Regions from separate parts of the Geobacillus stearothermophilus ATCC 12980 genome, predicted to be linked through region 1. Evidence: predicted binding sites of a transcription regulator. Region 1 holds the regulator's gene; each other region holds the start of a gene.

Region 1 (3,049 bases):
CCTCGCGAATAGTTTAACGTAAGTCGCGAAAACGGTCAAAGACAGATAACGAAAAATGGTGTATAGTGATAAATGGAGGAGATTGTCTTGTCATCGTTTACGCATTTCAATGAACAAGGCCGGGCGAAAATGGTCGACATTACGAACAAGGAAGATACGATCAGGATAGCGGTGGCGAGAACGAGCGTCACCGTCAATGAAGAGATTTACGAAAAGATGACGAACAATGCCATTGAGAAAGGTGATGTGCTGGCGGTAGCCCAGGTGGCCGGGGTCATGGCGGCGAAAAAAACGGCCGATCTTATTCCGATGTGCCATCCGCTTATGTTAAAAGGCGTCGATATTGCCTTTGCTTGGGAAAAAGAGGCGGAAGCGTATAAACTTGTGATTACCGTGACGGTCAAAACGAAAGGGAGCACAGGAGTGGAGATGGAAGCGCTGACGGCGGCTTCGGTATGCGCATTGACTGTGTACGACATGTGCAAATCGCTCGATAAAGGAATGACGATCGGTCCAACGTATTTGGTCGAAAAAACGGGCGGGAAGTCCGGCCATTATCGACGGAAAACCGATTAGCTGGGGGATGAAACGATGAGCAACGAACAACCGAAAATCCCGCAGGCGACTGCCAAGCGTCTGCCGTTATACTATCGGTTTTTGAAAAATTTACATGCCTCAGGGAAGCAGCGCGTGTCCTCCGCCGAGCTGAGCGAGGCGGTGAAAGTCGATCCGGCGACAATTCGCCGCGACTTTTCGTATTTTGGCGCGCTTGGCAAAAAGGGATACGGGTATAATGTCAATTATTTGTTGTCGTTTTTCCGCCAGACGCTTGAAGAGGATGAGGTGACCGAAGTCGCCTTGTTTGGCGTCGGCAATTTAGGCACCGCCTTTTTAAACTACAACTTTTCGAAAAATAACAACACGAAAATTGTCATGGCGTTTGATGTCGATGAACGGAAGGTCGGAACGACAGTCGGCGGGGTGCCGGTCTATCATCTCGATGAGCTGGAGGAGCGGCTTCGCGGCGACATTCCGATCGCGATTTTAACCGTGCCGGCCGCCGCGGCTCAAGCGCTGACCGACCGCCTTGTCGCGCAAGGAATTAAAGGCATTTTAAACTTTACTCCGGCGCGGTTGAACGTGCCGAACCATATTCGTGTCCATCATATCGATTTAGCCATTGAGCTGCAGTCGCTCGTCTATTTTTTGAAAAACTATCCATCGCCATCGTAAAAAGGAGAGAACAACACATGAAATATTTGTTGCTCGTTCTTGTCATTTTGTTGCTGTTTGGCACGAAAAAGCTGCCGGAGTTGGGGCGGTCGTTCGGCCAGTCGCTTCGCGAGTTTAAAGACGCCACAAAAGGGCTCGCTGATGACGAAGAAACGAAAACCGACCGATGACAAGGCAGGATGGGGAAACGATGAATGACAAAGAAATGTCCGTGTATGAACACCTCGGAGAGCTGCGGAAACGGCTGATCATCGTGCTTCTCTTTTTCGTTGCGGCGCTTGTAGCCAGCTTCTTTTTTGTCGATGACGTCATTGTGTATTTGCAGCACACTGCGGAAGCGAAACAGCTGACGATGAACGCGTTCCGCCTCACCGATCCGATTAAAGTGTATTTTCAGTTTGCCTTTGTCATCGCCGCTGTACTGACTGCTCCGGTGCTGTTGTATCAAATTTGGGCGTTTGTCAGTCCGGGGCTGTATGAAAAAGAGCGGAAAGCAACGCTCAGCTACATTCCAGCATCGATCATTCTATTTTTAGCCGGGGTTGGTTTTGCGTATTTCGTCTTGTTTCCATTTGTCGTCCGGTTTATGAATCAGCTGGCGGAACGGCTCGGCATTCAACAGATGATCGGCATTAATGAATATTTTCAGTTTTTGCTGCAGCTCGTGCTGCCGTTTGGCATCGTGTTTCAGCTGCCGATTGTTGTCCTGTTTTTCACCCGCTTAGGGCTTATTACGCCGCAGCTTCTTGTTCGCATCCGCAAGTATGCGTATTTGGCGCTGCTTATTTTAGCGGCCGCCATTACGCCGCCGGATGTGTTGTCGCAAGTGATCGTCATGATTCCACTGACGCTTTTGTATGAGGGGAGCATCTGGGTTGCCAAAATCGGCTATCGAAAGGCGCAATTAGCGGCGGAGGAAGGAAGCGGCGATCCATATTGAGGGCAGCATCAAGAGGACGGTTCATACGGCGCCAGGCAAAAACCCTCCCCCAATGGGGAGGGTTTTATTGTCTCGGTGTGAAGAACAAGCGAAAGGCGGTGCCGAAATCAAAAGCGGCCAGCGCCGCCAACGCGATGGTTGAGACGTTCCAAATCGTTTCATGAACGCTTTCGATCGCCAAATACGTAAACAGGAAGCCCAAGATGAAATACGGAACAGAAAACAGCCGCGGATGGCGCGTCATAGCCAAATCCTCCAAATGGCCAGCGGCAGTTCCGCTTGGCGCATCATGTTTTCCAATTCATCAGCCAACAAAATTTGAACGGCAACGACAAACGTGTTCATTGCTACATGGGCGAACATCGGCACGAAAATGCGTCCGGTTTTGGCGTATAAAAAGGCGAACACCATCCCCATGGATGTGTACAAAAGCAAATGCTCCGGCTCCATGTGGGCGAGAGCAAACAGAAGCGAGCTGGCCAGCGCTGCCAACCAAAAGTTGTATTTTTCATAAAGCGAGCCAAAAATGATTTTGCGGAAGATGAGTTCCTCCAAAACCGGGCCGATGACCGACGTGACGACGACGAGCAATGGCGTCAGGAGGATGATGTCGATGATTTGCCTTGTGTTTTCCGAGCCCGGCTCAATGCCCAATAGACGCCATTCGATGTTGGCGGCAACGCTTTGCGCGGCAAGCGCCAAAAAGACGCCCGAGATCGCCCACATCCATGACGAGGCGAGCGGCAGCCGCCGCATTGTCCGTTCATCGCGGTCGCCGCGCAGCAGCCATAAAATGATGGCAAAAGCCAATAAAAAGCTGATGACCGCCCAATAGCCGGAGGCAATTTTCGCTGCTTCGAGACGTGTTTGCGCGCC
Region 2 (3,049 bases), 410 kb from region 1:
GCTTCGGCGCGACCTCGATGCGCTCATTGAGCGGCTGTCCGCGCTCCCTGGCCTGCGCGATATTGGATTGACGACCAACGGCGTTCATTTGGTGAAATGGGCGCAGCGGTTGAAAGAAGCCGGGTTGAAGCGCGTCAACGTCAGCTTGGATGCGTTGGATGATGACATTTTCCGCAACATGAACGGCATTGGCGTCGGCGCCGCCCCGGTGTTGAAAGGCATCGAAGCCGCCCTGGCGGCGGGGCTCGGCGTGAAAGTGAACATGGTCGTCAAAAAAGGGTGGAACGACTCGCAAATCGTGCCGATGGCGGCCTACTTTAAAGACTTGGGCATTCCGCTCCGCTTGATTGAATTTATGGATGTCGGCACAACGAACGGCTGGGATTATTCCCATGTCGTGACGAAAAAAGAGATGTATGAACAAATCAACTCCATGCACCCTCTTGAACCGGTTGAAAAAGCGTACTTCGGCGAAGTGGCGAGCCGCTATCGCTACGTCGGCACGGAGGTGGAAGTCGGCTTTATCGCCTCAGTGACGGAAACGTTTTGCCAAAGCTGCACGAGGGCGCGCATTTCCGCCGATGGCAAGCTGTACACGTGTTTGTTTGCTTCTGAGGGAGTGTCGTTGAAAGACAAACTGCGCGCCGGCGCGGGGAAAGAAGAGCTGAAGGCGCTGATCGCCGCCATTTGGAGCGAGCGGACAGACCGCTATTCGGAAGAACGGACGGTAGAGACGGCGAAACAGCGCCCGAAAATTGAAATGTCGTATATTGGGGGATAACAAAGAAACGGGGCTGCTCTTTTCGTCAAAGAAGCAGCCCTGCTTTTTATCGCTCGATGCGCCTGCCTTTACCTTAGAAATAGGGGAATGGATTCGTCTGCTTATGCCTTCACCGCCGCCAACACGCGCGGGAAGAGGATGTTGTTTTCCAAATGGATGTGGGTAAACAAATCGTCTTCGAGCGCCGCGAGTCGGTTGTAGACGAGCCGGTACGTGCCGCACGCATCTTCCGGCGGGGTGAAGTCGTTTGTGATGTCACGAATTTCTTTCATCAAATCGCCGGCTGCGTCATGTTCATTGACCAGTTCGCGAATGGCCCGCTCGACCGCCTCCTGGTTTTCCGGCGACGGGTTGTCGGCAAATTGCAAAATGAGCGGGAATGCGCCCGTTTCCTCTTTAATGAGATGTTGCTCGAGTTCTGTTTTTAACTCATGAAACCGTTTATGCACGTGGGAAAGATGCGGATGGTGCATACCGTGCACGCGCAATACTTTCGTGACATACGGACTGAGCTGCGGCAGTTCCTCGTTCAAATAGCGGTGGTGCGTGTTGATGATATGATCGACCAAATCGGCTAGCGGCGCTTCGCTCCAGTTTCCGGTCGGCTTGTTTTGTGCCTCCGCATAAAGGGTGTTCAGCTCGCGAAGGAGCGCTTCGCCATCGAGTCCGAGCTCTTCGATCGCTTCTTTTAACGGGCGCTGTCCGCCGCAGCAAAAATCAATGCGCCGCGCTTTAAACAAATCCGCTGCTTTCGGAAATTGAGTGACAATATCGCCGATCAACGATTGTTCGGTAAACCGCTGTTCCATTTCGGATCCCTCCATCACCAAATCGTTACAGCTTCAGCATACCTTGTTTTGGACGTCAACGTTGTGACACATCTCACACAAACGAAAAAAGTAGACAACAAGGAAATGTGATGAACATCACAACAGTGGCTCCCTTCTTTCCTGTACAATAAAATGGACGATATAAATTGTGAATGCGCTGCATAGAAGATGTGAACTGCCGAAAAAAGAGGGGGAGTCAGCATGTGGCTGCTGGCCAAGGCAAGCCGCTGGGAGGAAGAAAAAGATGATTTTGCAGCATATTGATGATGCCAGCGTCGTTGATGAAAAATTGGCCCAAACCATTAAGCAGCTGCAAGATTGGAAATCATTGTGATAAAACGATAAAATGGGCTTAGTGAAGTGAATGAGGGAAAGAAAGGGGAGAACACCGTTGGTCGAAAGACGAACCCCGATTCCTGTCGCGGAAGCCATCGCCCGGGTGATGCGTTACGCTGGGAGAGGAGAAGAGGAGACGGTGCCGCTTCGCCAGTCGTACGGCCGCTATTTGGCCGAAGATTTGCGCGCCGACCATGACGTGCCGCCGTTTGACCGCTCGCCGTATGACGGATTTGCCATTCGCGCCGCCGACTCGGAAGGAGCGGGACTTGACCATCCGGTCGAGTTTGAAGTCATTGAAACGATCGGCGCCGGACAAGTGGCGAAACAGCCCGTCGGTCCGTTTCAAGCGGTGCGCTTGATGACCGGAGCGCAAATTCCCCAAGGGTGCGATGCGGTCGTCATGTTGGAGCTCGCCAAACAGTACGAGCGGGATGGAAAAACGTATATGGCCATTAAACGCCCGTTCCGCCCTGGCGACAATATTTCGTTTCAAGGGGAAGACGCGAAAAAAGGGCAGCCGCTCATCGAAAAAGGGACGCGCATCAATCCCGGGGTGGCGGCGCTCTTGGCGACGTTCGGCTATGCGGAGGTGAAAGTGGCAAAACGGCCGCGCATCGGCATTTTTGCGACCGGCAGCGAACTGCTTGACGTCTCGGAACCGCTTGTGCCGGGAAAAATTCGCAACAGCAACGCCTACATGATCGAGGCGCAGGTGTTCAAAAGCGGCGCCGAGCCGATTTATTTTGGCCAGCTCGCCGACGACCTCGATGCGTGTTTTCACGCTGTGCGCCAGGCGCTCGATCAAGTGGACATGCTCATTACGACCGGCGGCGTCTCGGTCGGGGATTTCGATTATTTGCCCGCCATTTACAAGCGGCTCGGAGCGAACGTGTTGTTTAACAAAATCGCCATGCGCCCGGGGAGCGTGACGACCGTCGCCGAGATTGATGGCAAGCTGCTGTTCGGTCTATCCGGAAACCCGTCGGCGTGCTACGTCGGGTATGAGCTGTTCGTCCGCCCGGTCGTGCGCACGCGGCTGTTTTCGGCCAAGCCGTATTTGAAAAAAGCGAAAGCCACCCTTGGCGCCGAGTTTCCAAAG
Region 3 (3,049 bases), 390 kb from region 1:
GTAACCCCACACCCAACACCCAAAACAAAGGAGTGACAAGCTTGTCACCTCAATTATTTATTAGCCTATTTGCTCGAAATAATCAAGTCCCAACATCAAATCATTGTCTATTTAATTGGTGCCTTATTAGGAAAATCCTTAAGCCGCAAAGACATGGACGAACCAGTTCGAAAACCGTACCGAAAACTTCAAGTCGATGACCTTCCCATCATCGTTGTCCCAGAAACACTCGACTACCGGCAGCTTTTAGCCGACTACGAAGCCCAGCACGGGATTCCGTTTGACGTCCGCCAAGTGATCGGACTGACCAATGAGGATCCGGTGTCCGAAGAGTTCCGCGCGCTCAAACAAATCATCGAGCGATTCAACCGGACATTTAAAAACTATCGGCCGACTCACGGATTTGGCGCGGAAGAAGGCTCGGTGTCCTTTGTCACGCTGTTTGTGGCGTATTTCCACTTCCTGCGCCCGCACGGTGCACTCGAAGGCCGGGTTCCTGTCGTCATCCCGGAGCTCGCCGATCTGCCCCATATGCCGGCCCGGTGGACGAAGCTGATCGCCATGGCTCAAGATTTCCTCCAACAAGAGGCAGCCTAACTTTTTTGTCCGCCGGAGCCCATGGATCAGAAGAACAGCCGGATTCGGCGAAGAGAACCCTTGACCAACCGAACCTCGTCAAAGGTAAAATTCGGTAAGGGCAAGAGCGGCTTTCCTATGCCCTCTTTTTTGTCCCCGTCGCCCTTGACGTCCCTTTCACACCTTTGGCGGGTGTTGGTCAAGGGCGAATCCGGCTCCAAGGATACCTTACGATGCTCCATGGGATGGCGGATGTGGAGTTTTCATAAAACTTTTGACGCTACCCGATCATACGGCTGGCGGCAACCATATCGTTCTTTCAACATTGTTGCCATTGGCAGCTGTTTTATGCCTTCTGCCAACTTTTCATCAACGACGCTCGCATCGGCAATATGCCGCAAAATCATCTCCCGCGTTTCGCCAAACAAAGCAGCGGACTGTTCGAGCTCTTGCATCACTTCATCCGCATAGCGGCATTGTTCTTGAATATAGTTTAGCACGTCTTGAGCCCGATTTTCGACTCGATCGATCAGCTGATTTCGTCTCTTTTATTGTACAGGAAAGAAGAGAGACAACGTTGTGATGTTGATCACATTCCCTTGTTGTCCGCTTTTTTTGCTTGTGTGAGATGTATCACAACGTTGACATGGAAAACAAGGTATGCTGAAGCTGTAACGATTTGGTGATGGAGGGACCCGAAATGGAACAGCGGTTTACCGAACAATCGTTGATCGGCGATATTGTCACTCAATTTCCGAAAGCAGCGGATTTGTTTAAAGCGCGGCGCATTGATTTTTGCTGCGGCGGACAGCGCCCGTTAAAAGAAGCGATCGAAGAGCTCGGACTCGATGGCGAAGCGCTCCTTCGCGAGCTGAACACCCTTTATGCGGAGGCGCAAAACAAACCGGCCGGAAACTGGAGCGAAGCGCCGCTAGCCGATTTGGTCGATCATATCATCAACACGCACCACCGCTATTTGAACGAGGAGCTGCCGCAGCTCAGCCCGTATGTCACGAAAGTATTGCGCGTGCACGGCATGCACCATCCGCATCTGTCCCGCGTGCATAAATTGTTTCATGAGTTAAAAACGGAGCTTGAGCAACATCTCATTAAAGAGGAAACGGGCGCATTCCCGCTCATTTTGCAATTTGCCGACAACCCGTCGCCGGAAAACCAGGAGGCGGTCGAGCGGGCCATTCGCGAACTGGTCAATGAACATGACGCAGCCGGCGATTTGATGAAAGAAATTCGTGAAATCACAAACGACTTCACCCCGCCGGAAGACGCGTGCGGCACGTACCGGCTCGTCTACAACCGACTCGCGGTGCTCGAAGACGATTTGTTTACCCACATCCATTTGGAAAACAACATCCTCTTCCCGCGCGTGTTGGCGGCGGTGAAGGCATAAGCAGACGAATCCATTCCCCTATTTCTAAGGTAAAGGCAGGCGCATCGAGCGATAAAAAGCAGGGCTGCTTCTTTGACGAAAAGAGCAGCCCCGTTTCTTTGTTATCCCCCAATATACGACATTTCAATTTTCGGGCGCTGTTTCGCTGTCTCTGCCGTCCGTTCTTCCGAATAGCGGTCTGTCCGCTCGCTCCAAATGGCGGCGATCAACGCCTTCAGCTCTTCTTTCCCCGCGCCGGCGCGCAGTTTGTCTTTCAACGACACTCCCTCAGAAGCAAACAAACACGTGTACAGCTTGCCATCGGCGGAAATGCGCGCCCTCGTGCAGCTTTGGCAAAACGTTTCCGTCACTGAGGCGATAAAGCCGACTTCCACCTCCGTGCCGACGTAGCGATAGCGGCTCGCCACTTCGCCGAAGTACGCTTTTTCAACCGGTTCAAGAGGGTGCATGGAGTTGATTTGTTCATACATCTCTTTTTTCGTCACGACATGGGAATAATCCCAGCCGTTCGTTGTGCCGACATCCATAAATTCAATCAAGCGGAGCGGAATGCCCAAGTCTTTAAAGTAGGCCGCCATCGGCACGATTTGCGAGTCGTTCCATCCTTTTTTGACGACCATGTTCACTTTCACGCCGAGCCCCGCCGCCAGGGCGGCTTCGATGCCTTTCAACACCGGGGCGGCGCCGACGCCAATGCCGTTCATTTTTCGGAAAATGTCATCATCCAACGCATCCAAACTGACGTTGACGCGCTTCAACCCGGCTTCTTTCAACCGCTGCGCCCATTTCACCAAATGAACGCCGTTGGTCGTCAATCCAATATCGCGCAGGCCAGGGAGCGCGGACAGCCGCTCAATGAGCGCATCGAGGTCGCGCCGAAGCAACGGCTCGCCGCCGGTCAGGCGGATTTTTTCAACGCCAAGCTCGACAAAACATTCCACTAAAAGCGCCATTTCGTCAACGGTTAACAGCTGGTCTTCCGCCAAAAAGCGAAAATTCGGCCCGAACACTTCCGCAGGCATGCAATAGACGCAGCGAAAATTGCATTGATCGATGACCGACAAC
Region 4 (3,049 bases), 600 kb from region 1:
TCAAACGATGTTATTGACGGTTGTTTGTTATTATGTTTTTCAGTTGTTCCGTTATTTGACTTATATTAGAACAACTATTTCTGAAATTGCAACGGTGATTTTTTTAGTAAACGGTTACAAATAAAAATGTTGACATTTATTTTAACTTTTTCATCGATATGTTGAAAAATAGATGGGAAAGGCGTATGTTATATACTGTAGATGAGCAAATTCACTGACATAAATTGACAACTAAACAAAAAAGGAGACATGAACCGGACTCCTTGGGTAAAATAGATGTGTTCAAAACCCATTCACACAAGGAGGTTCATGTCTCATGAATAGATTAGCACATCACCAAGGAATCCACAAGTTTTTCTTCACGCTGGGGTTGACGCTGCAGCTTTCCAAACCGGTCATCAAGCATCTCATTCATATTGTCGATGCCTTGACCACCAAGGGATTCTCGGGAACATTGACTGATATTCATTACTGGAGCTTTCATCCGAATCATCGAACGACGCTCCGTCACTTTTTCACGAAAAGCCCTTGGAACGAGGAAAGGCTGCTTGGGAAGCTTCAAGAGTGGATCCTTTCCCAGGTCGAACGACTGGCCAAACGGAAGAATCAACCCCTTTTTGTTTCGATTGATGATACGATTTGCCAAAAAACGAAGCCTTCGTCACGGGCTGTGCACGCCATTCAAGGGTGCGACTGGCACTACTCGCATAAAGATCATCAATCGGTCTGGGGGCATTCGCTCGTTTGGCTGATGGTGCACACCTTCACGCAGGCGTTCCCATTTGCGTTCCGCCTGTATGACAAGAAAGCGGGAAAAAGCAAGATCGACCTGGCGATCGAGATGCTTTCCTCGCTCAAGGTGAAGCGGGCTCAGCCGGTGTATGTGCTCATGGATTCGTGGTATCCGTCCAAAAAGCTCATCGAAGCCTGTCTGAAACAGGGATTCCATGTCATCGCGATGCTCAAGGCGAACCGGATTCTTTATCCGAAAGGCATCGCCGTCCAAGCCAAGCAGTTCGCCCGCTATATCGAGCCCCAAGACACCCGCCTCGTCACGGTGGGTCAGGAGCATTACCGCGTGTATCGCTATGAGGGGGCCATCCATGGCCTCGATGACGCGGTGGTGCTGCTGGCTTGGAAGGCGGATCAGCCGATGACACCGGAACATCTCCATTGCGTCTTGAGCACCGACCGGGAGCTCGGGGACGAAGACATCTTGCGTTACTACGCCCAGCGCTGGACGATCGAATGCTTTTTCCGGCAGGCGAAAGATCAACTGAAGCTGGATGGATACCGCGTTCACCACGTTCGGGCGGTGAAACGGTATTGGGCGGTGGTGCTGCTCTCCTGCGTGTACAGCATCGCCGAATCCCGACAAAACCTCTCCACCGGGCTGGAGCTTCTTCGGTCGCGGAAAGGCCACAGCGTCGTTGAGTTCATTTATGACGCTGCGAAGCAAGGAATTCCCATTGATGTGATCAAAAAAACAGCTCCGTATCGCGTAAGGGGTACCCTGTTTGTCTCTTAAGGCATGGGAATTATTGTAATGAAAAATGCTCATCTACAGTTATATATCGTAAATAATGTGAAAAAAATCACAAAGTAAATGAAAGAGAAGTGTCGGAGAGATGGAAGCAGTTCAAAAATGTAAAGAGTTAGCTTTAAAAAAACGCGCCATTCTAGATCGCTCTCTTGTTCAATATATGATGCGGGCTGCTTTGGCAGGGGTGTACATCGGATTTGCGCTTGTTCTTTGTTTTCGTGTAGGGGAATTTTTCCGTGAAGCGAATTCTCCTGCTACGTATTTAGTAAGCGGTATTTTTTTCGGAATCGCCTTAGTATTAATTATGTATGGTGAGGCAGAACTATTTACTGGCAATACGATGTATTTTACAATCAGCACCTTGCAAAAAGAAACGACAATCAAAGATATGTTGCGAAATTGGCTTGCATGTTATACCGGCAATTTATTAGGAGCTGTGTTTTTTGCTTTTCTTATTTCGCAATCCGGCGTTTTTGATCATATTTCACAAGATCACTTATTATTTCTTGTGGCGGAGAAAAAAATACACGCAACAACGATGCAGCTCTTTTTTAAAGGAATTCTCTGTAACTGGCTTGTTTGTTTAGCGATTTTTATTCCAATGCAAATGAAAGAGGATATGGCAAAAGTTTTTTCGATGATTCTTATTGTTTTTATCTTTTTTGCCTCTGGATACGAACACTCCATTGCCAATTTAGGCCTGTTTTCCCTTGCATTAGCCCTCCCTCATCCAGCGGCGATCGACCTAGCAGGAGTAATACATAACATTATTCCTGTTACACTAGGCAATATTGTCGGTGGCGCCTTATTTATGGGAGCATTGTATACGTATTTGACATCGCAAAACGAAGTTCACGTTTCAGACAAATAACCCATTGGATATTTGTTTCATAAAAAGAAAATATTAGATTCATCACCAAAAGATGTACTTGACTTTTAAAGACAAACGTGATAGCAATGTTGCTCAAAGAGACGTGTGGTATAAAAAGGAAAAATGCTGTTTTGATTTTCTCTATCATAATCGTCTTTCTTTGTCAAGTACACTTTGTGGTGAAGAGCCAATTTTTTACAATTAGAGATTATATTACAATGAAACTATTTAATCAATGTTTTACTAAAAAATTTTTTGCATTAACCAATAATTTAGTCTAATCGAACTTATATTTATGAAACTTATTTCTGAAATGTGATTAACGAATCATTACTATATAGACTCCCATGACAAAAAAATTTCGTCACCATCGGAAGGATGAAAACAACCTTCTGTCGAATGGTCTCCTTGCAGCTGGGGTCATGAGGTCGTTGTATCTATGGTACGTAAAAGTCCGATATATAGACGGACCCCAGTAGTCTGGTTCACTACGGAATGTCGCTCCTTTGGAATCAAATTCCGAAGGCTAGGCGGGTTCCGTTTTTTTGTCTTAAATGGTGTTTTCAGGATAGACGGCGGTAACATCCTTCGCTTTTATCGGTTGTACGTCATTGCCTGCCGCCTCTAAAATAGAA

Evidence for each region. Region 1 encodes Rex, which represses fermentation and respiration genes when NADH is low (regulators of the CRP and FNR family bind a similar motif). Its sites were predicted from a motif close to TTGTGAAATATTTCACAA; they were not measured.
Region 2: ric (iron-sulfur cluster repair di-iron protein) is a predicted target of Rex. The motif match lies at 1,652-1,669, and genes of this name have one in related genera.
Region 3: ric (iron-sulfur cluster repair di-iron protein) is a predicted target of Rex. The motif match lies at 1,198-1,215, and genes of this name have one in related genera.
Region 4: QSJ10_RS04530 (formate/nitrite transporter family protein) is a predicted target of Rex. The motif match lies at 1,584-1,601, and genes of this name have one in related genera.

What each region holds. Positions count from the first base shown of each region.
Region 1 covers NZ_CP128494.1:227,310-230,358, forward strand. Annotated here, with positions in the region: gene moaC (cyclic pyranopterin monophosphate synthase MoaC) at 88-576, shown strand; gene QSJ10_RS01295 (redox-sensing transcriptional repressor Rex) at 592-1,233, shown strand; gene tatA (twin-arginine translocase TatA/TatE family subunit) at 1,251-1,403, shown strand; gene tatC (twin-arginine translocase subunit TatC) at 1,424-2,173, shown strand; gene QSJ10_RS01310 (YdiK family protein) at 2,238-2,417, opposite strand; gene QSJ10_RS01315 (CPBP family intramembrane glutamic endopeptidase) at 2,414-3,049, opposite strand, start outside.
Region 2 covers NZ_CP128494.1:637,343-640,391, reverse strand. Annotated here, with positions in the region: gene moaA (GTP 3',8-cyclase MoaA) at 1-781, shown strand, start outside; gene ric (iron-sulfur cluster repair di-iron protein) at 883-1,590, opposite strand; gene QSJ10_RS03475 (molybdopterin molybdotransferase MoeA) at 2,003-3,049, shown strand, end outside.
Region 3 covers NZ_CP128494.1:612,605-615,653, reverse strand. Annotated here, with positions in the region: partial or broken gene QSJ10_RS03370 (transposase family protein) at 259-597, shown strand; gene QSJ10_RS03365 (hypothetical protein) at 840-1,076, opposite strand; gene ric (iron-sulfur cluster repair di-iron protein) at 1,277-1,984, shown strand; gene moaA (GTP 3',8-cyclase MoaA) at 2,086-3,049, opposite strand, start outside.
Region 4 covers NZ_CP128494.1:832,042-835,090, reverse strand. Annotated here, with positions in the region: gene QSJ10_RS04535 (IS701 family transposase) at 317-1,528, shown strand; gene QSJ10_RS04530 (formate/nitrite transporter family protein) at 1,629-2,414, shown strand.